DNA from 3 places in the Desulfosediminicola ganghwensis genome. Region 2 is predicted to be linked to each of the others. Evidence: riboswitches for the same ligand, from Rfam matches in the RefSeq annotation. Region 2 holds a riboswitch; each other region holds the start of a gene.
What was found. A riboswitch is a leader RNA that binds a small molecule or an ion and turns the genes downstream of it on or off. The one in region 2 is predicted to bind cobalamin.

Region 1 (10,304 bases), 1.7 Mb from region 2:
TGTTGAAGTAAACCCATTTGAACATCAGCTTGGAAATGTGGTTCATCTCAGTGTCTTTCAAAAGACCGAGTGGACCTACCGCTGGCAGCGGATAGTTTCCGGTGAATGGCTGAGTGTCGTAGTTGAAATCGATGATGTAGGCTTTCCCGAAGCCTGATTCAATGAATCAGACCGCATGCCCGTCGGACCGGGCATGTTGTTCACCGCCTTCGATGTACGCCATAATATTCTCTTCGAGAATATCACCCTGGAAGTGCGCTACCGCACCAGCCTTGGAGGTAGGAACATCAGTTCCGTCACCAAGTACCCAGACATTGTCATATCCGGCAGGCTGCAGGGTGTGCTTGTCGACAGGAATATATCCCATCGGGTCGGCGACATCTGAGTCGATCATTGCATCAGCACCGAAGTTGGGCGGAATGGAGACCAGCATGTCGTAGTTGACCTGGGTTCCGTCCCACGCCTCGATAATCTTCTTCTCAGGATCTACTGAACCGAGAGCGAAGTTCGGGGTGATGTTAATGTTTTTCTGCTCACACGCCTCGGTGAGAATTCTGGTGGCAACAGGCTTGGTGAAAGCGCCGGAAAGCGGAGTGACAAACTCGATTTCGACTTTTTCACGGATGCCCTGGGTGTGGAACCACCAGTCAGCGAGGAATACAAACTCAAGAGGAGCAACAGGACACTTGATAGGCATCTCTGCTATATTCACAACGAGCTTACCGCCTTTGAACTGCTTGAGAGCTTTGTTCAGGGCGATGGAATCATCGTAACGGTAGAAACCGTGAATATCATTACCCCAGCCTTCTTTCAGGCCTTCAACTTCTTCAGGTTTGATATCACAGCCGGTGGACATGATCAGGATATCATAGGAGAACTTACCTTCGGTGGCAGTGGTGATTTCCTGCGCATTCCAGTCCACGTTGGTAATCTCGGAGATAACAAAGTCAATTCCGGGATTCATGAACTCTTTCTTGGTTCGCCTGATATCCTTTGGTTTATTGATGTCGAACGGTACGAAGAGGTAGCCTGGCTGATAATCGTGATTGTTATCACGATCGATGATGGTGATAGACCAGTCATCACCCAGGTGGTTCCTCATTTTGTTCGCCATCATGGTGCCACCGCAACCGGCACCGAGAATGACTAACTTCTTCATGACGTTGATCGCCTCCTTTAGGGCAGGTTTCGAACAGGGACGGTTGTTGCCGGCCTGTTCTGTATAGTAACTTCGAGCGATTGACTGTTATTATTTTTTCTGCATGATCTGAACACAGGCACCCATGGACTGAAGCATCATAAATGCTGCGCCAAGTGATTTCTGGACATCCGGATTCATGAGTTGTTTAACAGCTCCAATAGGTGATACTGGCTTGATGTTGTTAAGATTAATAGAGTTCATCACTTTGATGATCTCTTCAGCCTGTTCCTCGGAGATGGTGAATTCCTTGACGTTGGAAGCGGCTGCTCCCACAACTTTGATGATACCACCAGAGTTGTCGATGGCTTGCTGCAGCTCGTTAAGCGCCACAATTACCTTCGGATAGACAATCTTGGCGACAGGCATGAGATCGTCTGTCAGTTCGATACCGGCACGGAGGAAGCCAAGAGCTTCGTTCATGGCAGGTACACTGATCAGCAGATTTCTCAGCAGTGCCTCGAAATCGGTGAGGGTAACGGCTCCTTCAATCTCGTAAAGGAATTTGATGAGATGTGGGTAAACCTGATGGGCAATGGGCTCGATGTCGCGACACAACTCGTTACCAGCCTTCATTTTAAAGAGCATGGAGTTAATGTCGTTGACACTGATCAGCAGGTTTTCGACCAGGCAGTCAAGATCCTTCTCATTGTATTTGCCATCGAATTTGGCGAGCATTGGGACAGATGCAGAAACAGCCGGTTGTGCGGAAGTGGCGGGCACTGGCTTTGCGTCCTTAAAAGCCTGCACTTCTGATTTCAGCGACTGAATTTCGCTTGCAAGGTTGTCCAACTTTTCCAGAATCAAAGCTTCGTTCATCGTTTCATTCCCGTTCGTATATTTTCCGTAACAACTCTTCGAGTGCAGTCTCGCACTGCACATGTAATCTAAATCTGTCGAGCAATTCGCGGGCCTGGCACCAAAAATCCGGCTCCGGAAAACTAAGGCCCGGTTCTGCATATATTCGATAAAACTTTGTTGCACCAACTGAAAAAAATGCTACATTGTCGGATGCGACAAAGTCGTGCGCGACGTAGTGGTACCAAATGGAGCATATGCTAACATAAACCACTTCGTTCGTATACCTCAAAATACATACCAATGCAAAAAAAACGGCGTTTAAAACAGTAAAGGCATATTGGTATCACCAATAATGCTATTACTGGTAAAGGCTTACCGTAGAATTATCTTGAATTGGTAATATGTTCCGACCGTTTCTATTTCTGGAATTTCGAATACCTACAATGTAGTAGTCCCGTAAATTTCGGCCTGATTGGCGTGTCAGATTTGTCTCTGATTGGTTGATATAAACCCAATGATGACCCAATATTATCCATCTTTTGCTGTTGAACCTGGTTGGGAAGGCAGGGGTGGTGTTGTGGCGATTGTGCGGTATTTTTCTATGGCACAATGTATCGATGGGGACTGTCGAATACTATCCTGACAATATTTGATTCAAGACATTAAAAGACCTGTTGCTGTCTGGTCGATAGACAAGACCTATTCAGAAGGTTTCTTTTTGGAGTATAAACGGGAAATTTTCGTTAACGGTGAACGGCTTCTATACCTGCTTCTTCAAATGTTGCCATTTCTCGCATTACCCGTGCTGCAAGTTCTATCATATTGATGGTGAGGGCTGCGCCGGTACCCTCTCCGAGACGCATTTCCATGTCCACTACCGGGTGAAGATTCATGTGTTGCAGGGCTGCGATCTGCCCCTGCTCCACTGAGCGATGTCCAGCGATAAGGTATGGACCGACATCAGGACAGATCTGGTAAACGACAAGTCCGGCTGCTGTGGATATGAGTCCATCCAGGACAACACATTTGCCATGGGCTGCGGCTGCAAGAACGCAACCCGCAATGCCGCAGAGTTCAAAGCCGCCTACTGCGGCGAGAATCTCTATCGGTTGATGAGGCTTTAGCCTGTGCAGGTGGAGTGCCTTTTCAAGTACCTCTATCTTTCGCTCTAACCCTTTGTTGTCTACCCCTGTGCCGCGCCCGGTCAGCTCCGCCACAGGAGTTCCGGTAATAAGAGAGATTATCGCCGAAGCGGAGCTGGTATTGCCAATACCCATTTCACCAAGGCCGATTACGTCGCACCCGCCGGCATCAAGTATTTTAGAAAACACTTGCGCGCCTACCTCCATAGCCGCAACAGCTTCTTCTATGGTCATGGCCTGCTGCAGGGTGAAATTGCTGGTACCCTCCCGCACCTTGCCATGAATGAGCAATGGGTGGGCGGCGAATTGCCCCTTGACTCCCATATCGACCACTTTGAGACTAATGTCAAACTGTCGGCAAAAGGCATTGATCGCGGCTCCGCCATCGAGAAAGTTTTCGACCATTTGTTTGGTTACCTTGGACGGATACGCGGAAACACCTTCCTCCACTACTCCGTGATCTCCTGCAAAGACGACCATCTGTTTATTCTCGATGCGAGGCATGAGGTTGGACTGGATGGCGGCAATCCTGACGGCGAGTCGCTCTATCTTGCCGAGGGCCCCAAGAGGCTTGGTCTTCATGTCAATTTTCTTTTGAGCTGCTGTCCGTATTTCTTCAGACAGCGGCTGAATCTTCCGGATGAGATTGGTCAGTGGCAGGGAGAGCAGGGAGTTGGCGGCAGACTGGTTGCTGGTAGAAGGAACGGCCCTGGCAGGTGGGCCGGGTGAAAATGTAGTAGACGTGGTTGTATCTGAGCTGAAATCGAGAACATATTTCAGCGCGTTGCCATCTGCTATTGCGGGCATTACCGAGGCAGCGTCTTCAGCCGTTAAAAACTTTTCAATAAGAAGGAGCAGCCCTTCCCCGTGCAGCCTGCAGAATTTGACAGCCTCGAACATGTCTGCCCTGGTAGGGCCGTAACTGCCAATAAGCTGATTTTCTTTATAATGTAGTAGGTTCAGGAGGTTTGTGTCCAACTCCTCATTTTTCTTGAGGCCGGAGAAAAAACCAAGTTTGCCGCCTTTTTTCAACTTGGTGATGCAAAGTGCGCAGGCGATCGGGCTGTCACAACAGTTGATGGCCAGATCAAAATCGCTATCCACGGTATCTTTCACCACGGCAATTTGGTGGGTGGAGGTGAATGGTGTCGTTTTCGCTATCTTCTCTTCACTTTGTTCGATAACAGTAACCATGCAACCCCGGACCTGGCAGGCCAGGGCGGTGAGGAGTCCTACGGTTCCACCGCCATAAATAATGACACGTTCCCGGCCTGAGATGTTGAGCGTTGCCAGGCAATGGAGAACACAGGCGATGGGTTCGGTAAAGACCAACAGTCTGGGATCTTGTATGCCTTCTGCCGGTATGAGTGAACGGTTGGGAACATCAAGCCAACTGCTGAACCCCCCGTCAGAGTGAAACCCGATGATTTTCATCTCTTCACAGAGGTTATCTCGTCCGTTGAGGCAATAGCTGCATTTCCAACAGGCCTGGCCCGGCCAGATGGTAAACAACTCACCGCTGCTTTCATTGATCGCCGCCACTTCATGACCGAGTACTCTCGGCAGTTTCAGATCGCGATGACCACTTTTCCACATCTTGGCATCTGTGCGACAGATGGCGCAATAGAGCACCTTGAGCCGGATGTGGCCCTCAGTCGGTTGGTCAAGCTGCTTGGGGTTGACGCTTGTCGAGGAAAGCTGTTGTATCGCGGTGAGTTGAATTCGCTGTTGCATGTCAGGGAGTGTATTCGGTTTCGGTAATGGTTAGCTGCATAATCCTGGCATCCGGATAACCATTTTCATGTAGCTGTTTCAGGTTCTCTACAACCAGCTGATACTGCTCAGGGGGATAGACACTGGCTTTGCTCATCTTGCAGATTTCAATGTTCTCCTGCCTGAAGCGGAAGTAGCGGTCGGCTTCTTTAAGGACCAATAGCTTCATCAGTTGAGAACCTCGCTTTTCAGTTTCTCAAGACGGGAAAGGCTGGCCTCCCGGTCACTGCTTTGGGCTCGTACCCACTCATGCAAAAGCTGAAGAGCCTTGCCGCTGGTAAGGATGGCATCGGCCATTTTGACACCCTCTTTCATGGTGGTACAGAGGCCACGCAGGTGGAAAATACAGGCGCTGTTTAAGAGGATTGCGTCGCGTTTCGCCCCGTTTATCTGACCGGCAAGCAGCGCGAGCATCTGTTTTGCTGCTTCCTGACGATCTGTCTCGGGAGCAAGTTCTTCAGGCTGATGTTGTATCAGGCCACAATCCTCTGGGGTGAAACTGAATTCTGTGAGCGTACCTCCATGCAGACGGACTCCGTAGGTAGTGCCGCAGACGGACGCCTCGTCCATCCCCTTATCACTTCCCTCAATTGAGCCGTACATGACCATTGCGTCAAGATAGCCGATGGAGTCCATCACCCTGGCGACAGGCATCAGTAATTCACGGGAGTAGACACCGCGCACTCCATATCTGGGCAGGGCGGGATTAGCCAGGGAGGCTGCGATATTTAATGGTGAACCGAAGCGAATCTGTGAGAGTATTCTCCCCAATGCCAGGGGGTGAACCTGCGGGCTCATACCGTTAAACAGGCCAAGCCCTGTGGTCTCGATGGAGTTAGCGACAATATCGACACTGCATTCGACATCGACCCCGAGACTTTCAGCAATGTCCACTGTTCCGCAGGTGGAGGAAATGGCCCGGGCGCCGTGACGGGCAACCTTTACGCCACCGGCAGCGGCGATAATTGAGGCGGCAGTGGAGATATTGAAAGTCTTAAAACTGTCCATGCCGGTACCGCAATTGTCAACGACCTCGTCAGCACAACGCAGGTGAGTTTTAGTGGTGTCGAGGTCGTAAATCGCTCGCCATCCACCGGCAACCTCGGGAGCGGATTCACCTTTGGAGGTGAGGGCTGCGAGAAAGGCGCCCTGCTGCATCTCGGTTACCTCGTTGTTGAGTACCATGCAGAAGGCTTCATAGGATTGAGCTTCGCTCAGGTCGGTCTTGTTAATAAGCTGACCGATGAGTCCCCCGAATTTCTGGTTGTTATCAATGTCCATGAGATTTTGTCCGGCTGAAGGTTGTAAAAAAATACTGACCGAGGTGTGATGCAGCCCGGGACAGCTCTGCAGTATCAGCCTGGCAGGGATGAGAGGAGGGACCTCATAGCGGATTCTGGCAAAGCAGGTGGGTCCTCTCTCTGTATCTCCTGCAAGCCCTGCCGCTGCATTAAAAAAAAAATGCCTCGGCGGGATCTGTCAGGCAATACAGAGAACTCCAGTGGAACTCTGAAGGCGACATGAACATATCGCCTGCGGGCAGGCTTTCTGACTTACGGATTAACCTGTTGCGGCCACCTTCCCAGAGCATAAGCTCCAGTGATCAGCCGAATAGTTCAGGGCATGGACATTGACCGGTAACTGGTGAAAAAAACGGTTCGTTGCCCAGCCGCAGCAGACTCCGCTTACAGCAATGACTGGCTTGTGCCGGATTTGCACCGGCTTTCCTATTATCCCCGGTGCCTGACTGGTAATCAGGCCCGGACGCACCCGCTAGCTTTCTATATACCTGTGCCTGGCAGTGCTGGCAACAAGATATCTTTTGGGGATTGTTGCAAAAGGGCATCTCCGTGCGCTATGGTGCGTTTTTTAAAGCAAGGGGCAGGGGAATTTTTTTACAGGAGGGTTGACGATGTCTCTGGATGACTACTCAGATGAGTTTATCATAATGGCGTACAGCTATGATCGTTATGGTGTGATGGAAGCGCCTGACGGTTTCGGCACCAGGACCGGGGATTGTGGTGATACTGTAGAATTTTATCTTTTGGTGGAGAACGAGCGTGTCGAGGGGCTCACTTTTCAAATAAACGGCTGTCTGAATACATTTGCCTGCGCCAATACTATCAGCTATCTGGCAGAGGGGTGCCAGTTAAGTGAATGCTGGGAGATTACGCCGGAAAAAATTATTGAGTACCTGAAAACACTTCCAGCTGACCATCATCATTGTGCAGAACTGGCTGTCGGCGCCTTTTATCACAGCTTGAATGATTATACCGGTAAAAGACGGCAATAAGGGTCGCGGCAGGAGCGATAGAAATACGGCAGCCAGTCCTCTCAGATGGGAATGTGTTCTTTTTTTTAATGGTGACGAATGACTTCAGTTAGCGAACGACCATTACCGGGATGTCGCAGCGGGATAGTACCCGATGGGTGACACTGCCCAGAAAAAGACCCTCAATGTCACTCAGTCCCCTTGAGCCCATGACTATCAGATCACATCCTTCGTTATTGGCAATTTTGCAAATCTCATCACCGGGGTGAAAGGCAGAGCTGATGACTTCGTTATAGGTAATTCTGTGATCGTTGAGGTAGTTGCGATACGGTTTGAGAACGGTATCCGCCTCTTCCTTCTGGGCGTTAATAGCTTCTTCGCGTGGTTTACCGGTGATAATGGCAGGAATAAGCCCGGTAATGTACACCAGCACGATTTCGGCCTCCATTGCCGTGGCCAGGGCGATGGCATGCTCTTTGGCAGTTCTGGATGTTTTGGAACCATCGACGGGGAGCAGGATCTTGGTGAATTTTTTCATTGCGGGGCCTCCTTGGTGATAGGACCGTTGCGGTACGGTTGCTGCCTGAAGTGGGGAGCCGGTCGTGCAAACAGCTGGAACCGGATGCAGATCGTGAGCAGCATCATGAACTGTGCTCATTCCTTTCTTTTATTGTATTGGAGGGGGGGAGAGGATGTCAAACCCCAGAAGGGGCTGCAGCCGGGAGGAAAGAACGTGCAATAATCGGCAGGTACAAAATATTCTGTATTGTACCTGCCGATTATCTGGCCTTGGTCAGAAGTTCTTACCAGGGTAGGCAAATCGTGTGGCGCTTCAATTAGTTTTTGAAGCTGTGGATGGGGGCCGGAATACGGCCGCCCCAACCGATGAATCGGGAAGACTTACCGGTATTGCGCAACTCCATGATCGGGCTGGCACCAAACAGGCCGCCGAAGCTGACATGATCACCAGCTTCCATGCCGGGGACAGGGATGAGGCGGGCTGCGGTGGTCTTGTTGTTGATCATGCCGAGTGCCATTTCATCGGCGATAATGGCGGAGATGGTGTCGGCATCAGTTGACCCGGGAATGGGAACCATATCAAGACCAACAGAGCAGACGCAGGTCATGGCCTCAAGTTTTTCCATACAGAGTGCGCCCTCGCCGACCGCATCGGCAAGCACGGAATCTTCCATCACCGGAATAAAGGCGCCGGAGAGCCCGCCGACATTTTTAGAGGCGAAGATACCGCCTTTTTTCACCGCGTCGTTCAGCATGGCAAGAATAGCGGTGGAGCCGGGGGCTCCGACCGCGTCAACACCGAGAATCTTGAAGATCTCGCCGACGCTGTCGCCGATAGCCGGGGTTGGGGCAAGAGAGAGGTCAACCACACCGAACTCGATACCGAGGGCCTTGGAGACCTGTCGGCCGACGAGCTCACCGCAGCGGGTAACCCGGAAGGTGGTCTGTTTGATCTCTTCGGCGATTTCGTCAAGGGGCAGGGGTTTGGTACCGTTGTGATCCTCGATCAGTCTCTCCAGTGACCTGGCGATAACGCCGGGACCGCTGACGCCGACATTAAGCACAACGTCAGCCTCTTCTAGTCCGTGGATGGCACCGGCCATAAAAGGATTGTCGCCGGGCTGATTGCAGAACACAACAAACTTGGCGGCGCCGAAGCCGTTTTGCTCTTTGGTTTTTTCGGCGATCTCCTTGATGGTGGGGCCCATCATGGCCAGAGCATCCATGTTGATACCTTTCTGGCTGGTACCTATATTGATGGATGCGCAAATTTTATCAGTCTGGGCAAGAGCTTCGGGCAGCGACTTGACGTATTCATGGTCGGTGGCTGTCATGCCTTTTTCCACCTGGGCAGAGAAGCCACCCAGGATATCAACGCCCACTGCTGTGGCAGCGCGATCAAGAGCTTTGGCAAGTTCAACAAAGCCGTGCTGATCAAAGCCCGAGCCAACGAAGGCGATTGGGGTGACGGAAATACGCTTATTAACGATGGGGATGCCGAGATTTCGACTGATCTCATTGCAGGTTGCGACGAAATTTCCGGCAAATCTGACGATCTTTTCTTCAACTTTTCGGCAGGTATCCTCAACATCGGTGCCACGGCAATCAAGCAGGTTGATACCCATGGTGACGGTGCGCACGTCGAGATTCTCTTTCTGAATCATCTCAACGGTGGCGAGAATCTGGTCTGAACGTAACATGATCAACTCCTGGTCGTGAAATGTGAGGATTAATGCAAAGTAACTTCGTGGGTTGCCTGAAAAATATCATTATGCTGCATCATTACTTTCAGGTCGGTCTCTTCGGAGAACAGAGCCAGCGACTCCTGAACGGTGGCAATGGATTCAACCTGGGTGAGATCGAGTTGCAGCACCATGGTGTACTGGCCGTCGCGCAGGGTCGTTGCGAGGTCACGGATATTTATATTGTGATGCTGGCAGAATTTGCTGACCTTATGTACCAGACCACTCTTGTTTTTACCCTGAGCAGTCATCACATAGGTGTCTGGAGGAAGCGGCATTGATGCCAACTCGACATGCTCATGCATCACTTTGATAGCGACCTCAAACTTGACTGGAGTGTTGATGTGGGAAATTTCCGCATGCACGTCTTCAGGGGTGACATCCTCGTCAAACGTGGCGATCAGGATCATGTTCAGATAGCCGCAGAGTACAGACTGGTTGAGGTCTGCCAGATCGCCGTCGAGGGTATAGATTGCTCCGGTAATATCGGCAATTACCCCGGGTCTGTCTTTTGACATAACGGAAATAATCATCTGCTTTTTCATGGAAGGTACTCCTGTCCGATAGGGGAAAGAAATTGATAAGCGTCTCGAAACACTGTGTGACGCGGAGGATGTAGATTATCTAGATGGACAGACAATATCGCACTGTTTTTGTGATTGAGCAACCCAAATATTGCAGAAAATGGTTTTAGATAGTTGGGTGAGGTTGTTTCAAAAGTGAAATTGAACAAATGTAGTTATAATCGTAATTACCAAACGTTGAAAAAAATCCATGGAACGGAGCATAGAAAGACATAAGAGGCAAGTTATGGTGATAAAAAGTATTCTCGGGAATCGGGGCAATGTACTGGTGGT
Region 2 (10,304 bases):
GTTGTGTGGCAGGCGAGAAGATGATTGAATAGATTTAAACGTATCCGCTTTGCAATCATCTTCATTCAGCCATGACATCAAAGAAGTGAGCGTATGAGCTGTATATGTTTATCGATAACCCCTTGTTGGCGCATTATACATGCTCTTGCAGCTGAACCGGCATCTTTTCTTTTGTCAGGGTTTGTTATAAATTCTGAAATGATGTCCCTTAGTTGATCTGGTCCCGAGACTTGGTATCCACCTCCGGATGTCAGTAAGTCTTCTGCTATCTCTTGAAAATCTTCCATATGTTGTCCGTAGACCACCGGGACTCCCATTATTGCCGGTTCTATCGGGTTATGGCCACCCTGGGAGACCAAACTGCCGCCAACAAAGGCAATTGAACTGTGCTGGTAAAATTGCACAAGCTCACCTATGGTATCGACGATGAGTAGGTCAGCGGGTTGTTTGGGGGAAATGGAGCGAAGTAGGCCCTTAAGGTTCAAGGTGCCGGCTAACTGTTTAAGTTTTTCCCCCCGGTCTGGGTTTCGGGGAACGAGAATGAGATAGAGTTCAGGGTGTTGTTGTCGAAGTTCTCGATATACAGAGAAAATGATTTCCTCTTCGCCTTCATGCGTGGAGCCCGCGACGAAGATAGTGCGATTGGTCGGCAGCAGGGTAGTTATGTCAGGGGAATCACAGAAGGTTGTTGGAATGTCAAATTTGAGGTTGCCGAGGGTGAGCAGTTGTTCGTCTGTCACACCAAAATCCCTCATGCTGACGGTGTCTGCCTGTGTCTGCATAACCAGATGGTTGAAGCTTCCGAACATCGGGGCAAAGAAGAATGCAAATTTCTTGTAGATGCCTAAAGATTTTTGTGATATACGCCCGTTCACAAGCAGGGTTGGTATCTTTTTTCTATTGAGGAGAGTGAGCAGGTTGGGCCAGAAATCAGTCTCAACCTGAATATAGATATCTGGTTCAATATATTGCAGGTATCTTTGTACAACAGGGAGCAGGTCGATAGGTGATGGAAGAATAACATCTGCAGTTTCGGCCAGGCGGGTATTGGCAACTGCTTCACCTGTGGTTGTCGTAACCGTTACGACAATTCTGCTCTCAGGCCATGTTTGCCGTATTTTTGTTACCAGCGGGATAGCGGAAGTCACCTCGCCAACTGAGAGTGCATGTACCCAGAAAGTTGTATTGTTTTCATGATTGTTATTATATATCGGGAACTTGCGGTGAAGTTGCCACCCGAGTCGGGAAGGGATACGCTTGCGGTATTTCTTTTTTATAAGAACCAGGGCCAGAATAAGCGGCCATCCAATGGCCACAAGACAAAACTGTGCTATGTTGTAAAATATTGTAATCAAGAGAATACCCTCAAAACATGAATGCAAAGAAAGCAACCTGACCCGGGACCAGCAATGCAGGTCGTTGGATTGCAGAGGTAATTTATAGTAACCATAACTGACTTTTCTCATACGAATTGACCATAGAGTTATCATTGAAACCGGTAGATTGTAAATGAATATAATACTTGCAGAACAAGAAGAGATAGTTGATGCCAGGCTGACACTCACTGATCATCGCGCCCAGCATATTATCAAGGTGTTGCGCGCAAAAGCTGGGGATATTGTGCGTTTTGGCGTGGTTGATGGTAAAAAAGGCACTGCCGTTATAGAAAATATTCACAAGAAGCATCCACGTTCAGTCAGCTTGCAGGTGGAGCTGACTGAGCCAATGAATCCTCTTCCTCATATCGATCTTGTACTGGCATTGGCCAGGCCGATTATGATGCGTCGTATTCTCAGCCAGGCTACCGCACTGGGGGTAGGCAGTTTTCATTGTATTCATGCAAACAGAGTTGAGAAAAGCTTTTGGGAAGCGTCCTTGGTCGAGCAGGAAAGTTTTTACGACTATCTCTTGCAGGGACTCGAGCAGGCGGTGGATACCAGAGTGCCGGAAGTGACCTTTCACCGTCGTTTCAAACCATTTGTTGAGGATTTCCTGCCCGAAATAATTGAGAATTACTCCCACCTTCTGGCCGCTCATCCATCGGGTGATACTACTCTTGTCAAGGCAATGGCCCATAAACCACAGGGTAGAGTACTGCTGGCAATCGGTCCCGAAGGTGGTTGGGTTGATTATGAAGTAGAAAAATTTACAGAGGCAGGTTTTACAAGTTGTACAATTGGGGAGCGCATCCTCAAGGTTGACACCGCGGTAGTTGCGTTACATTCCCGTATTTCTCAGCTTCTGGAATCCAGTTAGTCCGAATTATTCATTATTCCAACCAGAGTCTGTTTCGAAGTTTTGATAGTAAACCATAGTAGTCTGTAAAGTAAGGGGTTATACCCATTGGGGTGTTTGACCGGTTCTGTCAGACTACTATGGAAATGAACGTTCTATAGGACAAATCCCAAAAACTTTTTTCAGGGTACCTCTGTCTGCTGAGCATTTTGACCAAAGAGTAGAAACTCCAATTTCTTGCAATTCCCTTAAGCCTGATGGTTGGTCTTCATGCTCACAAAATATCTTTGTTAAAAAGCACACCAAGTTTGGTGTGTGCCGGTTTTTTTGAAAAATCATACTTGAAACAAGAGCCTATTGACCAGGAACTGTCATATCCAAGTTAAATTTGAAGCTACTGGGGATATGCCTAATTGAAGCAACCTATCATCCAAATGGTGCATTCGTTTGGTGTGTCTGCTATTATTGAGAAGTTTAAGTAGGTCACATAACCAGAATGAAACACTGATGATATAAGCCTATAAATACAGTTTATCAGCAAGAGGCACTGCTTTTGTGCTTACACTGGATGAGGAGTCAGAAGTTGATGCCGGAGTGGGTTGCGGAGGGAGTATTATGAAAATGATACTAAGACGGATACGGCATTACGTTTTCACATGTTCTAACACCTCGTATCGAAAACTCTTGTTTTCAAGGCTTTTCGACAGCAGGTATTATCTGGCCAGCAATCCTGATCTCAAAGCTCGGCGATGGGATCTGATGTGGCACTATTTTGACCATGGTTGGCGTGAAAGAAGAAGGCCAAGTCTGTTTTTTGACAGTCATTGCTATTGTAGAAAGTATTTAGACGGCACCGAAGAACAGGTCAACCCTCTCGTCGACTATCTCGAAACTGGATGGAGGGAAGGCAAAAATCCCAACAACTACTTTGATAGCAATTTCTATATTGAACGGTATGGGAGAGCTATCAAGGGGAATATCAATCCCTTGACCCACTATCTGAAGATCGGGTGGAAACGTGATTTTCTTCCTTCTCCTCTATTTTTGGAGCGAAAGTTCGAACGAAAGTATTTCTATCTGAGAAGTAAAGGGTTCAATCCAATTTCCTACTTTCTTGAGCAGGAAGATCAAAAGAGAAACAGTCCTCCGGATTACTTTGACGCAGATTGTTACCATGATCGACATCCGTTTTTGCCGAAACAGAAGAAACTTCTTTGGCAGCATTACATTGTCCGCGGGTTACCGGATGGAAAAAGCCCTCTTCCTGTATTTGACTCACGCTATTATCAGGAGCAGAACCCCGATTGGAAGAAATCTCTGGCTGAGCCTTTTCAGCATTATCAGAAAAAAGAAAAACTTGATTACAGACGTCCCTCACCGTTTTTTGACCCTGAATTTTACAGGGCCGCTATCTGTCGCAGGCAGGAGCAGCACAAAAGTCTATTGGAACACTACTTGAAAAAAGGTGTTTTCGAGTTCAGGTATACCGATCAGCGTGTGGCAGATCTTGAATGTAAGCCTCTTATTAGTATTATCCTGCCTGTCTATAATCCCACTCAGGAACAGCTCAACCTCTGCATCCGTTCTGTCCTTTATCAGGCGTACCCGCACTGGCAACTGTGTATTTGTGACGACCGCAGTACAGAAGAACACGTTCAGCAGACCCTGGTGGATTGGGCACGTTTGGATGGAAGGATAACTGTGGTCTGTCACCTGAAAAACAGAGGGATCGCAGAGACGACCAATACTGCAGCGAGTATGGCATCAGGAGATTATATTGGTTTCTTAGATAATGATGACGAATTGAGAAGAGATTGTCTTTATCACGTTGTCAAGGCGATATCCAATACGGGCGGAGATGTTCTCTATACGGATGAAAACCTTGTGAATGAGTCAGGTGATCACCTATCTGCTTTTTATAAGCCCGGCTATAACAGGGAGTTGCTTTTAGGGCATAATTATATAACCCATTTTCTGGTGATTCAGCGTGGTCTTTTTGAACTGTGTGGTGGCTGTGACAAGGCAATGGATGGAGCACAGGATTTTGACCTTGCCTTAAAAGTTACTGAACAGGCAAAGCTTGTGGTGCACATTCCTGAGGTTGTCTATCACTGGCGGGTTTCTGATACATCGACAAATATCAATCATTGCCAAAAACCATATGCGGCAGAGGCCGGAAAGTTGGCAGTGCAAAGGGCTTTTTTGCGTTCAGGCATTGAAGCGAAGGTAGAGCATGCTGACTGGAACTTTTATTACCAACCGCGCAGAAAGCTTGTGGCTACTCCATCGGTCTCTATCATTTTATATCCTGAAGATGGAGTTCAGCATCCAGAAGATCGACTGGCAACTCTAGATCAAATTACCGATGGCTATGATAATGCCGAGCTACTCTTTACTTCTGGAGCATGTAACTCAAGATTAGGAGAACAATATCTGAAGATCGAGGCTGAATCAGATCGTTGTACATATCTCCCCAATCATGATTCCCCGGGAAAAGCTGAGCTACTCAATCGCGCAGCTAAACAAGCATCCGGCAAATATCTGATATTTTTATCAAGCAATGTTGCTCCGAAAGATACGAACTGGATTCAGCAGCTGTTGGAGTACGGACAAAACGAAGAAATAGGGTTGGTCACCGGCAGGCTCGAGTCTGCTGAATCCATGCTTGATATTTCACGGGTACCTGACGTACGTTCGGAATCTGTACTTTATTACTGGTGGTTTCTTCTAAACTGTTCGATTCATCTGAATGGTTTGAACCTCGCCCAGGAAGTCACTGCAGTCCCGTTTGAGATGTGCCTGGTGAGAAAAGAAGTGTTTGAAAGGGCAGGAGGTTTTTCAGCTGCCAGCTTCCCGTACCTTTTCATGGGCATGGACTTGTCTTTTATTCTGCGTTCCAAAGGTCTTATTAACATATATACACCATATTGCAGGGCATTATGGGATTACCAGCCGCTGCTTCAATTAGAGCAAAAAATGCAGGTGGCGTGGCAGAGAGAACAAAAAATATTCCAGAAGTTGTGGGGAGAGATGCTTTACCAGGGAGATCCCTACTATCACCCAGGTTGTTATCGTGAAGAGGGTATCAGTGATGAAGATTTTTTCGCGTGGTGTACTGGAGTAAGCGAAAAATAGGTGATTTTTTCCATTTTTTTTATTTCCAGGATTCTTTACATCTCTTTTGCTGTTCCCATCAACAGTTACCTATGTAGATGATCGTCAGTTCTTTCTGCAATACCTGAAAATTCAGATAAATCTCGACGAATTTCACAGAAACCATTTCAGATCTAACACGTAGATGGTGTATTATTTCTTGTGTGAGATGAAGGCTGTTCCGGGAAGAAACTTTGTGTGTTGAACGCTATTCGTGGGCGAAAAGGAGGGAGTGCATGTTCATAATTTCTCGACAAAGAATTCACGAGGTGGTGAACACTATTCTTTATATTGCGTTTTCCTGTATTTTTTTAATAACTTGTCTGGTAAAGCCTTTGTCTGCGACTGCAATTGCGGACGATAAAAATGGTAAGGTTGATGTAGAAAATGAGGTTACTGATAAGTCGGCTAAAAGATATCAACCGGTCGAGTCTAAGGAAAGTAAGAGTGGCAGTGGCAAAACCAAGTGGATAGTTCTTGGTGGAGCCGCAGCTATAGGTCTCGGAGCTCTGGCGATCGGGGCGGGTGGTAGCAGTAGCAGTGATGATGGTGGCGGGGGAGGAGGTACTTCAAGCCAGTCAGAATGCGAGGATGGTCTGATAGGCCCAAGTTTGGCAGGACAGTGGCAAGGGGTGCTCGATCTTAAAAATTATGGGTCACAATCGGTTTCCGCCACTATTACCCATTGCGGAGAACGCATAACTATTCGAACATCGACTACTTTACCATACGGACAGAACTTTACCGGCAGAGTGAGTTCCGGTGGTAGCATTATTTTAAAAGAAGGCGTGACCTACGAGATCTGGTCAACCCCTTTAGGACCAGCAACATCGAATAGTCTCAGGGTGTATGATTATGTAAATAATCAAACCCAGCTTGATGCTCTGAAATTAGCACGATAAATAAAATGATGGGATAACGATCATCTACTTATTGAGATGATCGTATATCTGTCTGGCGAGGTCGTTGCCGATTCCGTCGACCTGGGTCAGATCTTCAGGTGTGGCTTCGCGTATCCGTTTTAAGCTCCCAAAGTTCTTGAGAAGTGATTTTTTCCTCTCTTGACCAATACCGGGTATCTGGTCAAGCTCTGAAAGAAAACTCGTCTTATTCCTGATCCTGCGGTGAAAGGTGACTCCAAAGCGATGAGATTCATCTCGGATTCGCATCATGTAGAGCAAAACAGGGTTATGGGCTGGCAGTATTATTGGATTCTTCCTGCCGGGTTTATAGAGCTTTTCGCCTTCGTCTTCGCGTTCTTTGGCGATACCAATCCAATCGAGTTGGTCACGTATGCCAAGTTCGTCAGCAACAGCAAGGGCCATACTCAGCTGACCTTTACCACCATCCACAACAAAAAGATCCGGCAGATTCTCTTCCTCAATTCCTCGACTGAGCCTGCGTTGCAGGACTTCTCGCATCATGCCGTAGTCGTTCGGTCCGTCAATGGTCTTGATTGAATAGTGTCGAAAATTGGGTTTGGACGGCTCTCCCTGTTCATAGCAGACCAGCGAACCTACGGCAAGTTTTCCACTGGTATTTGAAATATCCAGGCATTCTACGCGTTCGGGCGAACGTTGCAGCTGAAGTTTTTGTTGAATCGTTCGGGCAAGGCTCTCCCAGGATTTTTCCTTTTTCTCTTTAGTGGCAAATACTTGATCACTGTTAGCCTGAGCCATATTGAGCAGCTTAACTCTGTCACCGCGTTGTGGAACAGACATCTGAATATTTGTCCCTCTCAGATCTGTCAGTTTTTCATTGATAAGCTGAAGATCATCGGGTTCAAAGGGCAGAAGGATCTCTTTGGGCAGATATGAATCCTGATCGTAAAAGAGATTGACTACCTGGGCGAGAATTCGACTATCTTCTCCGTAGGGTTCTTCAAGAAAGAAGTTCCGGCTACCACTTATCAGTCCGTCCCTGATAAAGAGGATGGCGACAGCTACAGCGGCACCTTTCCTGGTGAATCCAAAGACGTCTCGATTATTTTTCTGTTGGCTGGCTACGACTTGTTTTTCCAGGGTTCGGTTCAAAGCTTTAAGCTGGTCGCGTAATGATGCTGCCTCTTCAAAATTCAGTGCTTCTGCAGCGAAATCCATTTTTTCGGTCAGCTTTTTGATCAGATCTTTATTACGTCCCTCAAGCAGCATGATAACGTTTTCAACGTTTTGCTGGTAATGCCTGGCATCTGCGTAGCCCGCGCAAGGGGCAAGACATTTGCCCATTTGGTGATTGAGGCAAGGTCGTTTTCTGGGCCTCAAGGTGCCGCCTTTACATTTTCTCAACGGAAAGAGTGAAGATATCAGCTTCAAAGTTGACCACATATCGGATGAAGAGCTGTACGGGCCAAAATATCGGGCTTTATCTTTTCTCCTCCTACGGGCCATCATGACGCGTGGCCACTCCTCGTCAGCAGTAACTTTGATAAAAGGGTAATTTTTATCGTCCCTGAGAATGATGTTGTATTTGGGTTTATGCTTTTTTATCAGTGAGGCTTCAAGGATCAGAGCTTCTTTCTCTGTTCTGGTAATGATGGTGTCGACCGAGGAAACGAACTTGAGCATAATGGTGGTCTTATTGTAATCAGAACCATTATGTCTGGCATATGATGCGAGACGTTTGAACAGATCCTTTGCCTTGCCGACGTAGAGCACAGCAGATTTGCTGTCGAGCATCAGGTAAACACCCGGTGAGTGAGGAACAGAGCTGAGAAAATCCTGGGGAAACATATTCTAAGTGTAATTTATCTCATTGGTGCTGCTATTTTTGCAGCGCACGTTTTTGAAATTCTGTCATGGCGGACCAGCTAAAGAGACAGCTACGCAAAGCCATCTAACCTAAAGATAGTAACTCATCGTAAGAGTCCCGTCATCTCAATCCTCAACCCTAAATGATAGAGTATCCTTTACAAGTTTATGTAATTGTTCTAGCTTATTGATAAATCATAACGTATCGGCTTATTCAGGTGCTTCCTCTTCAATTTTTTCAGCAAGGGGAGTGAAAAGGGAATACGGTGAGAATCCGTAACGTTGGGCCGGCGCTGTATGCGGGGACGATGGCTGCACAATGCCACTGTCATACCACTCTTTGTGAGAGGTGGGGCGGGAAGGCGCAGCCGGAGGATGATTCGCGAGTCAGAAGACCTGCCTGGATGAGATAACGACTTTATTGCTCAAGAAAAGTCCGTGTAGTGGCGTATGCCATTGCACGGACTTTTTTTATGCCCGCGAGCGATGTATACCGCAATGAATAACGTTAAGGAGCGGATATGAAAACCCAGTTGGAACTAGCGCGGGAAGGTATTGTAACCCCGCAGATGAAGCAGGCTGCACAAGATGAGGGCGTGGATGAAGCGGCAATTCGCCAAGGCCTGGCATATGGCCACATTGTCATGCCATGCAATCCGAATCGACCGGAGCAGAAGGTAGTTGCCATAGGCAAGGGCTTACGTACCAAGGTCAACGCCTCTATAGGGACTTCATCTGATATCGCCTCTGTTGATCTCGAGATAAAAAAGGCAAAAGCAGCGGAGGAAGAAAAAGCTGATACCCTTATGGAGCTTTCAACCGGCGGCGATCTTGATGCAATTCGAAGAGCAGTGCTTGCCGAGTGCAACCTGCCGGTCGGCAACGTGCCTCTCTACCAGGCATTTGCAGAAGCTGCTAAAAAATATCGTAACCCGAATAAACTCGACAGTGAGTTCCTTTTTGAACTGATAGAGCGTCAGTTGCAGGACGGTATCTCCTTTATGGCTATCCACTGTGGTATCAATCGATTCTCTATCGAACGACTCCGAAAACAGGGGTTCAGATATGGTGGGTTGGTATCGAAGGGAGGTACGTTTATGGTCTCCTGGATGGAATATCACCAGAAAGAAAACCCGTTATACGAACAGTTTGACAGAGTTTGCGCATTGATGAAGAAATATGATGCGGTATTGTCACTGGGCAACGGTATCAGAGCAGGAGCAATCCACGATAGCCATGACCGTGCTCAGATGGCCGAGATGATCATAAACTGTGAACTGGCAGAACTGGGGCGGGAGATGGGCTGTCAAATGATGGTTGAAGGTCCTGGCCATGTACCGCTAGACGAAATAGAGGGCAACATTATGCTCGAAAAAGCGATGAGCGGAGGTGCACCATACTATGTACTTGGTCCGCTGCCTGCTGATTCGGGCGCAGGGTATGATCATATTACCGCAGCCATTGGTGCGGCTAATTCGGCTCGACATGGTGCCGACCTGATCTGCTATATAACTCCTGCCGAACATCTGGCCTTACCGAATGAGCAGGATGTGCGCGAGGGCATCAGGGCCACTCGGCTCGCTGCACGCATTGGAGATATTGCAAAATACCCAGAACGAAGGGAACAGGAAAAACGAGTTGCCAAGGCCCGGCGGGATTCAGATTGGGAAGAGCATTTCAAGCTGTTGATGTTCCCGGAGCAGGCAGAAGAGATCCGTAGAAGCAGAACGCCGGAAAACGAGAAAACCTGTACAATGTGTGGAGATTTCTGCGCCATGGAGAGGGGCTACTCCCTCTTCAAGGATGATATTCGTGGAGATCGCTGCACCAGGAAGGTGGATGGCGAGGCCGAATAGGCTGCAGAGTGATTCTGTACAGGCCAGTCAGGTGTAGCTTGCCTGACTGGCTTCTGGTGGACTTTAGCTGGCAGCAGGAGCAGTAGCAGGAGCTTCCAGGGCTGCCGAGAAAAGTGTTTTGGTATATTCTTTTTCCGGTGCGGTAAAAACCTTATGAGCCGGCCCCGATTCGACCATTTGCCCGTTCTGCATAACCACAATATAATCTGAGATCGACCGGATAACCCGCAAATCGTGGGATATGAAAATGTAACTCATATTGTATCTCGACTGCAGGGTTTTCAGTAGCTCTATGATCTGGGCCTGGATGGTG
Region 3 (10,304 bases), 1.6 Mb from region 2:
GTCATGGTAGCCGCGATCATGCCCATCAGGTAGCATGGCTCATGGATGTAATTATCAAAAACCGACAGATTATTTCCAGAAGGGCCAAAGGTATCACCCATCAGAAAAGCTACCTCGGGATAATCGGCCGCCACCTTGCGAACATCGCGGGAAATACCAAATGCTTCACCGACAATCAGGGCCACCCCGGATTCTGCATACTCGCGCAACACCCGAATATAGTCTGTGTTAGAGACCTTTTCGGAAAAAACATATTCAACCTCTCCCTCATCGGCGAGGGCAACGAGCGCCCTGTGCAGAGTGGCATCCCATTTCTGCTGAATTGGCTGGGTATAAATGCCGGCGACCTTAATCTTTTCAGCAAATGAGCCGATTGGCAGGCAGAACAGCGCAACGAACAGAACGCTGCATAAGAAAAACGGTGTCTTTTTCATGATTCATCTCCATTGATAGTGGGGCGTTATTGTATTTTATCTTTTACACGGCTACTGCGAGCTAAAACAAAATATAAACACATCGCGCTGTCAGGCTTTGTAAATGGTGCAAATCGTCCCGAATCAGCATTTTGCATAGATGCCGTTCATCAAGAACGATGCCAGCATGAAGCAAATCAGAAACATTTCCCTATCCATCTGATTTAACAACTAAATAAAGACATGAACCCTGATAATTGGGGGAGGAGTTTATCAGAACCGGAAAGATTTGGGAACAGGGGATTACATTCTTGTTGCAATCCCCATCGATTTATCACAAAAACGTCTCAAAGCTCACCCGTCGTAGCGAAAGCTACTTTTCCGGGGAGATACCATACCTTGTTATCTTGGAAATGCACCGTTATTTATATCGATACAGGTGCCGCTGATATATTCCGGACAATCGGTTGCCAGCCAGAACATAGCTGCTGCCACTTCCTCAGGTTTTGCAAATCTACCTGTATAAACGCTCGCTTTTATGGCGTTTCTTCGATCTTCAGGAATGGTATACAGCATATCAGTCTCTACCGGACCCGAAGCAACAGCATTGACTACGATGCCATAGCCACCAAGAATCTTGGCATATGATTTGGTCATATTGATTACGCCAGATTTAGTGATACCATACCAGAGATCCGGGTGACCGATGTGGCCGGCGATGGAGGAGTTATTGACAATTCTCCCGTATCCTTTCTCTACCATGGATTTTGAAACTTCACGGATCAGAGCCACTGGAGCCTCGAGGTTAATTTTAATCATCTGCTCCATCTTCTCCTGCGGATAGTTATCATACGGCAGGGAAAAGAGTACTCCGGCATTGTTGATCAGAATATCCACCGCTGGGAGACCGGCGATCAACTCCGGAATACCGGCTATGTTACTTAAATCGAAAGGTACAACTGTCACCTGGGGATGGTCGGCGAATTCGAAGTCTTCGAAATTTCTGGCGACAACGATAACGGTATATCCCGCCTCGATGAATTTTTCTGTAAGTACCAGACCAATACCTTTATTCCCGCCAGTTATAAGTGCTGTTTTCTGCTCTGTCATAATTTCTTTACGTTCTCTATGGATTATTACTTTGGCAAAAAGCATCCGATCAGCAATGCCCTTGCCAGTTTTTCAACATCAGCGGCCCATTGTACAGGTTAAGACGAACAAAACAATATTTGAGTGTTGCCCAATGTTGTCGTCCGCTCCCCCGAATATTGCAAAGCGACATCTCCATTAAGATCTGTTTAGCAAAACTCTATAATTTCATTGATCTTTCATTAAATGTCAGTTAAGCCATTTTATAGATGCTATTAGTCGTTGCGTCCCGCTGTCTCAAGGTTTAGGGTTGTCCCTGTTCTGTCACTATATCCTATCGTTCCAAGGGGTAGACGACCTGAGACCACCCATAGCTATATAGAACATGACGCTCTCATAAACCTGCATTCGAAATATCACCCTATCATTGAAACAAGGAGAATACCATGAAGAGACTTCTGACTTTCGCCTCTGTTGCGCTCATTGGCCTTGCCACCACTGCCCAGGCCCAGGACACCCTGAAGATTCTTACCTGGAAAGGATACGCCCCCCAGGAGCTGGTTGAAAAATTTGAAAAAGAGACCGGTATGAAAGTTGAGCTGACCTTCAGCAACAACGAGGAGATGATTGCCAAACTCCGCGCCACCCGCGGTGCAGGCTTTGACCTTGCCCAGCCAAGCCAGGATCGTATTTCTTCCGTACAGGCAGAGTTCAAGCTCTATCAGCCACTTGATTACAGCAAGGTGGAAAGCGCTCAGTTCATCCCCTCAATGCTCGACGCGGTTAAGAAAAACACCAAGGTCGGTGATGACTCTTTCGGTGTACCATTTTGCTACGGAACCTCCGGCCTTATCGTCAATACCAAGCTTGCTCCTGAAGCCAAAGATTACGATGCGCTGCTTGACCAGGCATATGATGGTCGCATCAGTTACCGTCTCAAGCGCCCGACCCTGATCGGACTCGCTTTCGCCGGGGGTGCAGATCCGTTTGCCAAGTATGATGATCCTAAAGCATACAAGGCATTGATGGATGAAGTTTCGCAAAAAATGATCCAGTCCAAGCCATACGTAAAGAACTACTGGTCAAACGGTGACGCCCTGCTGGAGATGGTACGTAGCGGTGAGGTAACCGTGGCCATGGGTTGGGAGAATGGTGGCTGGAAGCTGCACGCCGAGAACCCTGATATCGATTTCATCGCCCCGAAAAGCGGTGCCCTGGGTTGGATCGATACCTTCACCATTCCGGCCAAGGCCGATAACGTAGAAGGCGCCTACAAGTGGATCAACTTTATGCTGCGCCCTGAAAATGCTGCTATTTTCACCAATGCTGAGAGATACCCGACCGCCTCTAAGGATGCAGGCCAGTACCTCATAGCCGAAGTACGTGAGAACCTCGAACGTTCATTTAGCCCTGCGGATATTGACAACATCAATTGGTATCCGCCGGTCAGTGCAAACATCGAGCAGATTGAAGGTAAGATTCTTGACAAGGTGAAAGCTGCAAAATAGCCCCATCTCGAAAAAGAGTTCGTTAACCTCCACTAACGATGCCGCTTCCAAGCTGGAGGCGGCATCGTTTTTTTCGTTATTCATTCAATACCAGATTATGCCTCCAGTTCTCGATATCCAGAATCTTATTAAACAATTCGACACCTTCACAGCCGTAGATAACATCAACTTTCAGGTTGAAGAAGGCAGTTTTTTCTCAATTCTCGGTCCCTCCGGCTGCGGAAAAACCACCCTGCTTCGAATGATTGCGGGTTTTCTCTCACCTTCTTCCGGAAAAATTGCCATTCGTGGCCGTAATATGGTCGGGGTGCCGCCCAACAAGCGACCGGTCAATCTGGTCTTTCAGAATCTGGCGCTTTTCCCGATGATGAATGTTCGCGACAATATCGCCTTCGGCCTTAAACGGCAGGGACTTCCTTCATCGGAGATTGTTAAAAAGGTGGAGACGATGTTGGAACGCGTTCACCTTACAGGCTATGGAGACAAGGATATTACGCAGCTCTCCGGTGGTCAGAAGCAGAGGGTTGCCATCGCCCGTTCCCTGGTTTTAGAACCCTCGCTGCTGCTTCTGGATGAACCCCTGGGAGCGCTTGATCTCAAACTTCGTGAACAAATGAAGATTGAGCTGAAAAAACTGCAGGATGATTTCGGCACCACCTTCATGTACATTACCCACGACCAGTCTGAAGCCCTGGTGATGTCGGATAAGGTAGCTGTTATGAATAACGGTCGCTTCGAACAGATCGACAGCCCGACCAACCTCTATCGCCACCCGGAGAGCCGTTTTGTCGCGAGCTTTGTCGGTGAGACCAATACGCTCCCGGTTCAAAAGCTGCAGAATAATCCTCTTACGGTACGTACCGCCTTCGGCCTTGAAATGCAGGCCGTGGCAGATGGCCAACTCACAGACGAACTGGACCTCTTCATCCGCCCCGAAGCTATCATCTTGAACCCGGCCGAAGAGCTGGAAGGCATCCACAGGTTCCTGCTCAAAGTAAGAAACATCCTCTTCGATGGCTCCAACACCAAATTTCTCGCCACTGTCGAAAATGCCGATACAGAGGTTGAACTCACCGTGGCACTGCCCCAGAATGAACAGTTCGCCCACATAAAACGAGGCGATATTCTCAGTGCCGGTGTACATCGTGACAGTTGTCGATGCTACAGGCGGAGGGAACAGGCATGAAGCAACATCTTCGCCTCGGATTATTGATTTTTCTGACCCCGGTACTGCTCTGGCTGGTATTGCTGATTCTCATCCCCCATATCGAGCTGCTGCTTATGTCGCTACGCGGCACCAATGATTATGGGGAACCAAGCTGGACCTTGTATAACTACCGTTCCTTCTTCAGCGAAGAGATCTACTGGTACACCTTTGCCCGCACCGCAACATACGCGATCACTGTCACCATCCTCACCTTTCTGGTGACTTTTCCGGTAGCCTTTTACATCACCAAGATTGTCTCCCCCAGATTTACCGGCTTTCTCACTATCCTGTTGCTGATGCCCTTCTGGGTCAGTGAACTGGTCCGGGTGTATGGCTGGATGATCCTGCTGCGCGAGAGTGGAGTGCTCAACCACCTGCTGCTCTCCATCGGTATTATCAATACCCCCATAGAAATGCTCTACAACGACATAACCATGGTGATGGGCCTGGTATACACCTCGATGCTCTTTATGGTGGTTCCACTCATCTCTTCCCTGGAAGGTATGGACGATTCAATGATCGAGGCCGCTCACGATCTCGGTGCTTCGCCTCTGACCATCTTTTTCAAGATCATAATCCCCTATGCTGCACCAGGTATCACTTCCGGCTCCATTGTGGTGTTTATGCTGACTCTCGGCAACTATCTCACTCCGAACCTGATGGGAGGCAAAAACTCACTCTGGTTCACCGAGCAGATCTACAATCAGTTCATTGCCAGCTTCAACTGGAACCAGGGCGCCGCCTTCGGCTTCCTGCTCTTGCTGCTCAGCTCAATAATCATCTGGACCGGCCTTAAAATCAGCAGGCAGGAATTGGGGAGGGCCTTATCATGATTCGTACTCTGCCACAGCAGCGTGGCTACGCGACCCTTTTCAAGCTGTACATAGCACTCTTTTATGTTTTTCTCTTCGCCCCGCTGGTGGTCACCTGCGTTCTGGCATTCAATGACTCGAACTTTCCGGCACTGCCCTGGCATGGGTTCTCTCTCGACTGGTTTTTTAGCGATGGTCCGGAACGAATAGGCCTGTTCCATGACCGCTCAAATATGCAGTCGCTCTGGGTCTCCAGCCAAACCGCTTTCTGGGTATCTCTTTTCTCAGTTATCGTAGGAACGGCAGGTTCATTTCTCTTTGAACATGAAGAATTCCCTGGGAAACGTGGACTATGGTTTCTGGCATTAACCCCGCTGGTCATTCCCGGGGTTATTCTGGGTATCTCAATACTGCTGACCGCCAACAGCCTTGGCATCTATTTCGAAGACACCTTTGGCATAGATATCCCCCTCTTTCGTCCCGGCTTCTGGTTGGTGGTGCTTGGGCAATTTTCCTTCATTACCACCTTTGTGCTGCTAGTTGTTTCTGCCCGACTGAGAAAGTTTGATAGAAGCCTGGAAGAAGCGGCCCTCAACCTGGGAGCAACCCGGCTGGAGGTGATCCGCTATATCACCCTGCCCTATCTTCGCCCGGCCCTCATCGGCAGCGGCGCGGTGGCCTTTCTGATGAGCTTTGAGAATTTTAATACTACCCTGTTTCTGGTCGGTTCAGAGACAACTTTGCCGATCAATCTCTACCTGCAGGTACGGGACGGCTCCACCCCAATCATCAATGCAGTGTCCTTTCTGCTGATTATCACCACCTCGACCTTTGCAGTCATCAATCTGCTGCTAAAGAAAAAGGAAAACGCATAAAAAAGCCGCAAAGTGGATGAATTCTTCACTTTGCGGCTCTCTACACAAGCTACACATCCCTAACCGCTAGCGATAGGCCGGCGGCTGTTCCAAGTAGATATACGTATCTCCCTGCTGGCGATAATACCTATTGTCGATGATCGCATAGGATACAGCTGCAGTCATTGCAAATGCTGCTACCGAAGGTAGATGATTCCTTTGGTAGGATCGAGGATGATGATAGTACCGAAACGGTGCCTTGGGGTAGTTTCTCGCCTGATAGCTGGGCAGGTGAGCGGGATTATGTTTGTAATGCCTTTTCTCGTTATAGTTGAGCAACTGAACCGGCTTATGCTTTTTGTATACCTTCTGCGGTTTATGGTGAGGACCTCTCCCATTTGCGAAAACTGATGATGGCCATATAAAAACAACCATCGTTAGAATAATCACAATACTGCTCGCTATCTTTTTCATAATGCAAACTCCAAAATCAAATGTTACCTGAGGTCAAACCAATCCAAAAGATAGAGCATTTTTTATCCACCGCAATCGGGAGGACCATCTGCAATAGCGCCGCTTTCGCTCCCCCGGACATCTTTTCCCAGACACCTGCCAGCAATAACAAAACCCTACATCAACCTTTATAAAATCGAATAGTTACATCATCATTTCCAGGTCAACGCTGCCTGGGCATTCAGGTGGCTGTAACCAATTGTGAAAAGATTGTGTACGCGAGGCGATAGCCAATGGAAGGTAAATTGGGAGTTGTTGCTGCCGGCAGCAGCGATATTCTTCTTTGCAGCATCAGTTCACGGCAGTATAGGTTTTGGCTTTTCTATGATATCAACTCCACTGTTCGGGCTTTTCACTGACCTGCAGAATCGACTTGGTGGGCAAGGGAAACCGGAAAAACGGTTGACTTTTCATCACAAAAATATTTGATATTTCTTTAATATACATGCTACAGGTGCTGTCTTTGCAATGACAAACGAAGACGGATAAAAGGAAATCAGGTGAAAAACCTGAACGGTCCCGCCACTGTAAGGTTGAGAACACTGCATTAAGCCACTGTATTTTACGGGAAGGCGCAATTGTTCGATGAAACCGAGTCAGGAAGCCTGCCTGTCAGATTCACGCATGCATCATGATCAATGGTAAAGCTCATGGTTGTTATACCCTTCATGGGGTAACAGCTATGAGCTTTTTTTGTTTTTACAATATGGTGGTTGTTAATGGGATACAGAGGACGAGATGTAGAAGTTATCGATATAGGATCGGGTATTTCCCTGGTCATTGCCTGCGACTCCTGTGGATCGGTTGGCAGCAAGGAGCTGGATCTCGTTAACGCTCCGCCGGAAATTGTTGGCCGCCTGACCGCTCGAACAGTCCTCATGGAGCTTGTAGCCGTGGGGGCCTCACCTGTTGCTATGACAGTCTCTATCTGTGCGGAACCCAGCCCAACTGGAGACGAAATATTGCGGGGTATCAAAAAGGAACTGCAATTGAGTGGTCATCCTGATGTAAAGCTTGCCGTGAGCACCGAGAAAAACTTTGAGACGCGGCAGACGGGTCTTGGAATTGGTGCCACAGGGACCTGCAGGACACGTGACCTCAAGATTGCCCAATCAGAAGCGGCAGACAAAATTTTCTGCCTGGGAGTACCCAGACTAGGAGGAGAAGTCATTGATTCAGGCTGCATGGATATCATACACAGCGGCACCGTGACACAATTGAGACCACATCCACTGATTCATGATATCCTTCCCGTTGGCTCAAGGGGCATCAGGGCAGAAGCTGAATTACTGGCAAGACAGTCTGGAACCATTTTCGATGCCGCCCAAGGTTGCAAACTGGACCTTGCAAAATCAGCAGGTCCTTCAACCTGCGTTCTTTTTTCTAGCCCTGAATCTATAGAAGATTTGAATCATTTCGAAATTTATCCCGTTGGTCAACTCATCATGAAATCTGATTAAGGAGTTTGCTATGCAAGATATTACCGCCCCAGACCTTAAGAATGATGTGCGCCTGGTAAAACGTGCTGCATACATTGCGATATTTGTTGCTCTCAGTGCAGTTGGAGCGATGATTAAAATTCCCAGCCCGGTGGGCACGATCGGCCTTGATTCAGCCCCCGGCTATTTCTGTGCATTGGCTTTCGGGTATGTTGAAGGTGCTGCTGTCATTTTTATCGGACATCTGCTCACAGCTGGAGTTGTCGGGTTTCCCTTAGGGTTACCTCTCCACCTTTTCATCGGATTACAGATGGCACTTTGGGCGATACTGGTTCGCTTTATCAAACAAAAACTTGGGCTTTGGCCAGCAGTTTTAACCGGTGTGGTCTTCAACGGGGTGGTTTCCGCTTTCACCATGGTCTTTATAGGTGGTGTGGGTGCTGCTCTTGGAATTATGCCATTTCTCATTGCAGGATCTCTGTTCAATATATTAGTCGCCGCAATTGCGTATAAAAGCTTGAAAAAGGGCAAACTGATTTGATGTATTCCCAACATTTGCCATGACTGAACAACAACACGCAATTACAACAGATATTGGCCCGGCTATATCTGTTTCCAAGGTGTCTTTTCAATACAGGACAGGGGACGTCCCGGCTTTAAACGATGTAAGCTTTCAGCTTTCACCCGCCACATGCACCCTTGTAAGAGGTGAATCAGGTTCTGGCAAGACAACTCTCTGCTATTGTCTCAAAGGTCTGATTCCGCAGGCTGTTGAAGGGGATTTTAGCGGTCAGCTTGAAATAGCCGGGATGGATGTAACCAAATACAGAATCCAAACTCTCTCCAGGCACATTGGCTTTGTTCTTCAGGATCCGGAGGTCCAGATTGTTGGCCGTAATGTTTATGAAGATCTGATCTTTGGTCCTCGCAATCTCCTGATCGCCAAAGAGACAATCGTTTCAGATTTCCCCTCTGTTCTTCAGGCAGTTGGGCTCGAAGGTTATGAGGGCAGAGAAACATACCAGCTGTCAGGAGGAGAAAAGCAGCGTTTGGCTATCGCCGGTGTACTGCTGATGAAGCCTCAGGTGCTGATTCTCGACGAACCATCTTCAGAATTAGATCCTGCAGGCCGCAGAAATCTCTATGATTTGCTGCTCAAGCTTAAACGTGAAGAGGGTCTTAGTCTCGTTATTGTGGACCAGCAGCTTCCCACAAGTCATCCCCTGGTAGATGAGGTGCTCTTCCTAAAGGATGGTGAGCTGAAAGAAGCCGATAGCATAGGAGAGTGTTCCGTACCTTGTACGCTGCCACCAGTTCTTTCGAGCAACGAAGCTCCGACCGTCCTGACTGTTGAAAACCTCTCCTTTGCATATCGCCCCGAAACACCGGTACTGAAAAACATCAGCATGGAGATCCGGCAACAGGACTTTCTTGCACTGGTCGGACACAACGGCAGCGGTAAAACAACCCTTGCGATGCATCTCAACCGGTTGCTGAAACCACAAAAAGGTACCGTCAGCTATCAGAAGAAATCCCTCGAGAAGTTTAGTCGCGCTGAGATAGCACGTTCGATCGGCTTTGTTTTTCAAAACCCTGATCATCAAATATTTGAAACAAGCGTGGAAAAAGAGATCGCTTTCGGCCTTGTTCAGCAGGGCATAAATACTAAAGAGATTAAGAAGAAGGTCGAAGAAGTTCTGGGCTTTATGGCTCTGGAGGATTACCGGGACCATCATCCCGCCACCCTGCCAAAGGGGATTCGTCAGTTTATCAGTGTGGCCTCAATAGTGGCCCTTTCGCCTGAAATTCTGGTGGTTGATGAACCGACCACAGGTTTAGACACAAAAGGAAAAGAGATCATACTATCCAGATTAAGGGAGCTCAACGACAGAGGAACCGCAATTGTAATGATCACGCACGATATGGAACTGGTAAGAGAGCATTGCTCCCGGCTCCTTTTACTTGAACAGGGCGAGATCAAGGTGAACATGTCAACTGCCAGTGCACTGCAGAGTATAGAATTTAAGGATTTTATTGGACGATGAAAAATTTATCTGTGGATGTTCGTTCAAAACTGGCTCTTTTCTTTCTTGTTATCGTGTTCTCGATGATTTTCAATTCGCCCTTCTTTTTGTCCGCCCTGCTACTTTGTACCCTACTGATCGGTATGGTCTGTTCTGTGGATATGAAAAAAGTGGCAGCAATACTTCTTCCCTTACTGCCGATTTTTATACTGCTTGGAATTTGTAGCGGATTTTTTTCTGTGGTCAGGTTCACTGATCCTGCAAATAATGGCGTGCTGTTCTGTATTGGTGACAGTGTCTGCGCCACCAGGGGAGGATTTCTGCTGGGGGTGAGCTTTTTATGTCGGCTTACTCTCATGATCCTCTCGACTTCAATCCTTTTACAGACCACCTCGCTTGATGATTTTATAGATTTTTTCAATACCACCGGATTACCACCCTCTGT

Region 1: another riboswitch for cobalamin. It lies ahead of trpD (anthranilate phosphoribosyltransferase); the one in region 2 lies ahead of thiC (phosphomethylpyrimidine synthase ThiC).
Region 3: another riboswitch for cobalamin. It lies ahead of FCL45_RS09760 (AIR synthase related protein); the one in region 2 lies ahead of thiC (phosphomethylpyrimidine synthase ThiC).

What each region holds. Positions count from the first base shown of each region.
Region 1 is NZ_CP050699.1:5,622,092-5,632,395, reverse strand. Features, by position in the region: gene sqr (type III sulfide quinone reductase, selenoprotein subtype) at 1-1,159, opposite strand, end outside; gene FCL45_RS24190 (helical membrane plugin domain-containing protein) at 1,250-2,017, opposite strand; gene cobT (nicotinate-nucleotide--dimethylbenzimidazole phosphoribosyltransferase) at 2,743-4,875, opposite strand; gene FCL45_RS24180 (hypothetical protein) at 4,877-5,083, opposite strand; gene trpD (anthranilate phosphoribosyltransferase) at 5,083-6,195, opposite strand; cobalamin riboswitch at 6,436-6,703, opposite strand; gene FCL45_RS24170 (iron-sulfur cluster assembly scaffold protein) at 6,827-7,207, shown strand; gene FCL45_RS24165 (universal stress protein) at 7,296-7,724, opposite strand; gene FCL45_RS24160 (PFL family protein) at 8,023-9,405, opposite strand; gene FCL45_RS24155 (glycine cleavage system transcriptional repressor) at 9,435-9,992, opposite strand; gene FCL45_RS24150 (hypothetical protein) at 10,258-10,304, shown strand, end outside.
Region 2 is NZ_CP050699.1:3,905,836-3,916,139, reverse strand. Features, by position in the region: gene FCL45_RS16760 (DNA internalization-related competence protein ComEC/Rec2) at 1-65, opposite strand, end outside; gene FCL45_RS16755 (3-deoxy-D-manno-octulosonic acid transferase) at 78-1,355, opposite strand; gene FCL45_RS16750 (16S rRNA (uracil(1498)-N(3))-methyltransferase) at 1,510-2,256, shown strand; gene FCL45_RS16745 (glycosyltransferase family 2 protein) at 2,851-5,370, shown strand; gene FCL45_RS16740 (hypothetical protein) at 5,625-6,290, shown strand; gene uvrC (excinuclease ABC subunit UvrC) at 6,315-8,117, opposite strand; cobalamin riboswitch at 8,335-8,553, shown strand; gene thiC (phosphomethylpyrimidine synthase ThiC) at 8,657-9,991, shown strand; gene FCL45_RS16725 (ABC transporter ATP-binding protein) at 10,055-10,304, opposite strand, start outside.
Region 3 is NZ_CP050699.1:2,309,462-2,319,765, reverse strand. Features, by position in the region: gene FCL45_RS09795 (BMP family protein) at 1-434, opposite strand, end outside; gene FCL45_RS09790 (SDR family NAD(P)-dependent oxidoreductase) at 816-1,523, opposite strand; gene FCL45_RS09785 (extracellular solute-binding protein) at 1,949-3,010, shown strand; gene FCL45_RS09780 (ABC transporter ATP-binding protein) at 3,108-4,196, shown strand; gene FCL45_RS09775 (ABC transporter permease) at 4,193-5,050, shown strand; gene FCL45_RS09770 (ABC transporter permease) at 5,047-5,904, shown strand; gene FCL45_RS09765 (hypothetical protein) at 5,971-6,357, opposite strand; cobalamin riboswitch at 6,832-7,023, shown strand; gene FCL45_RS09760 (AIR synthase related protein) at 7,116-7,856, shown strand; gene FCL45_RS09755 (ECF transporter S component) at 7,867-8,376, shown strand; gene FCL45_RS09750 (ABC transporter ATP-binding protein) at 8,396-9,880, shown strand; gene FCL45_RS09745 (energy-coupling factor transporter transmembrane component T family protein) at 9,877-10,304, shown strand, end outside.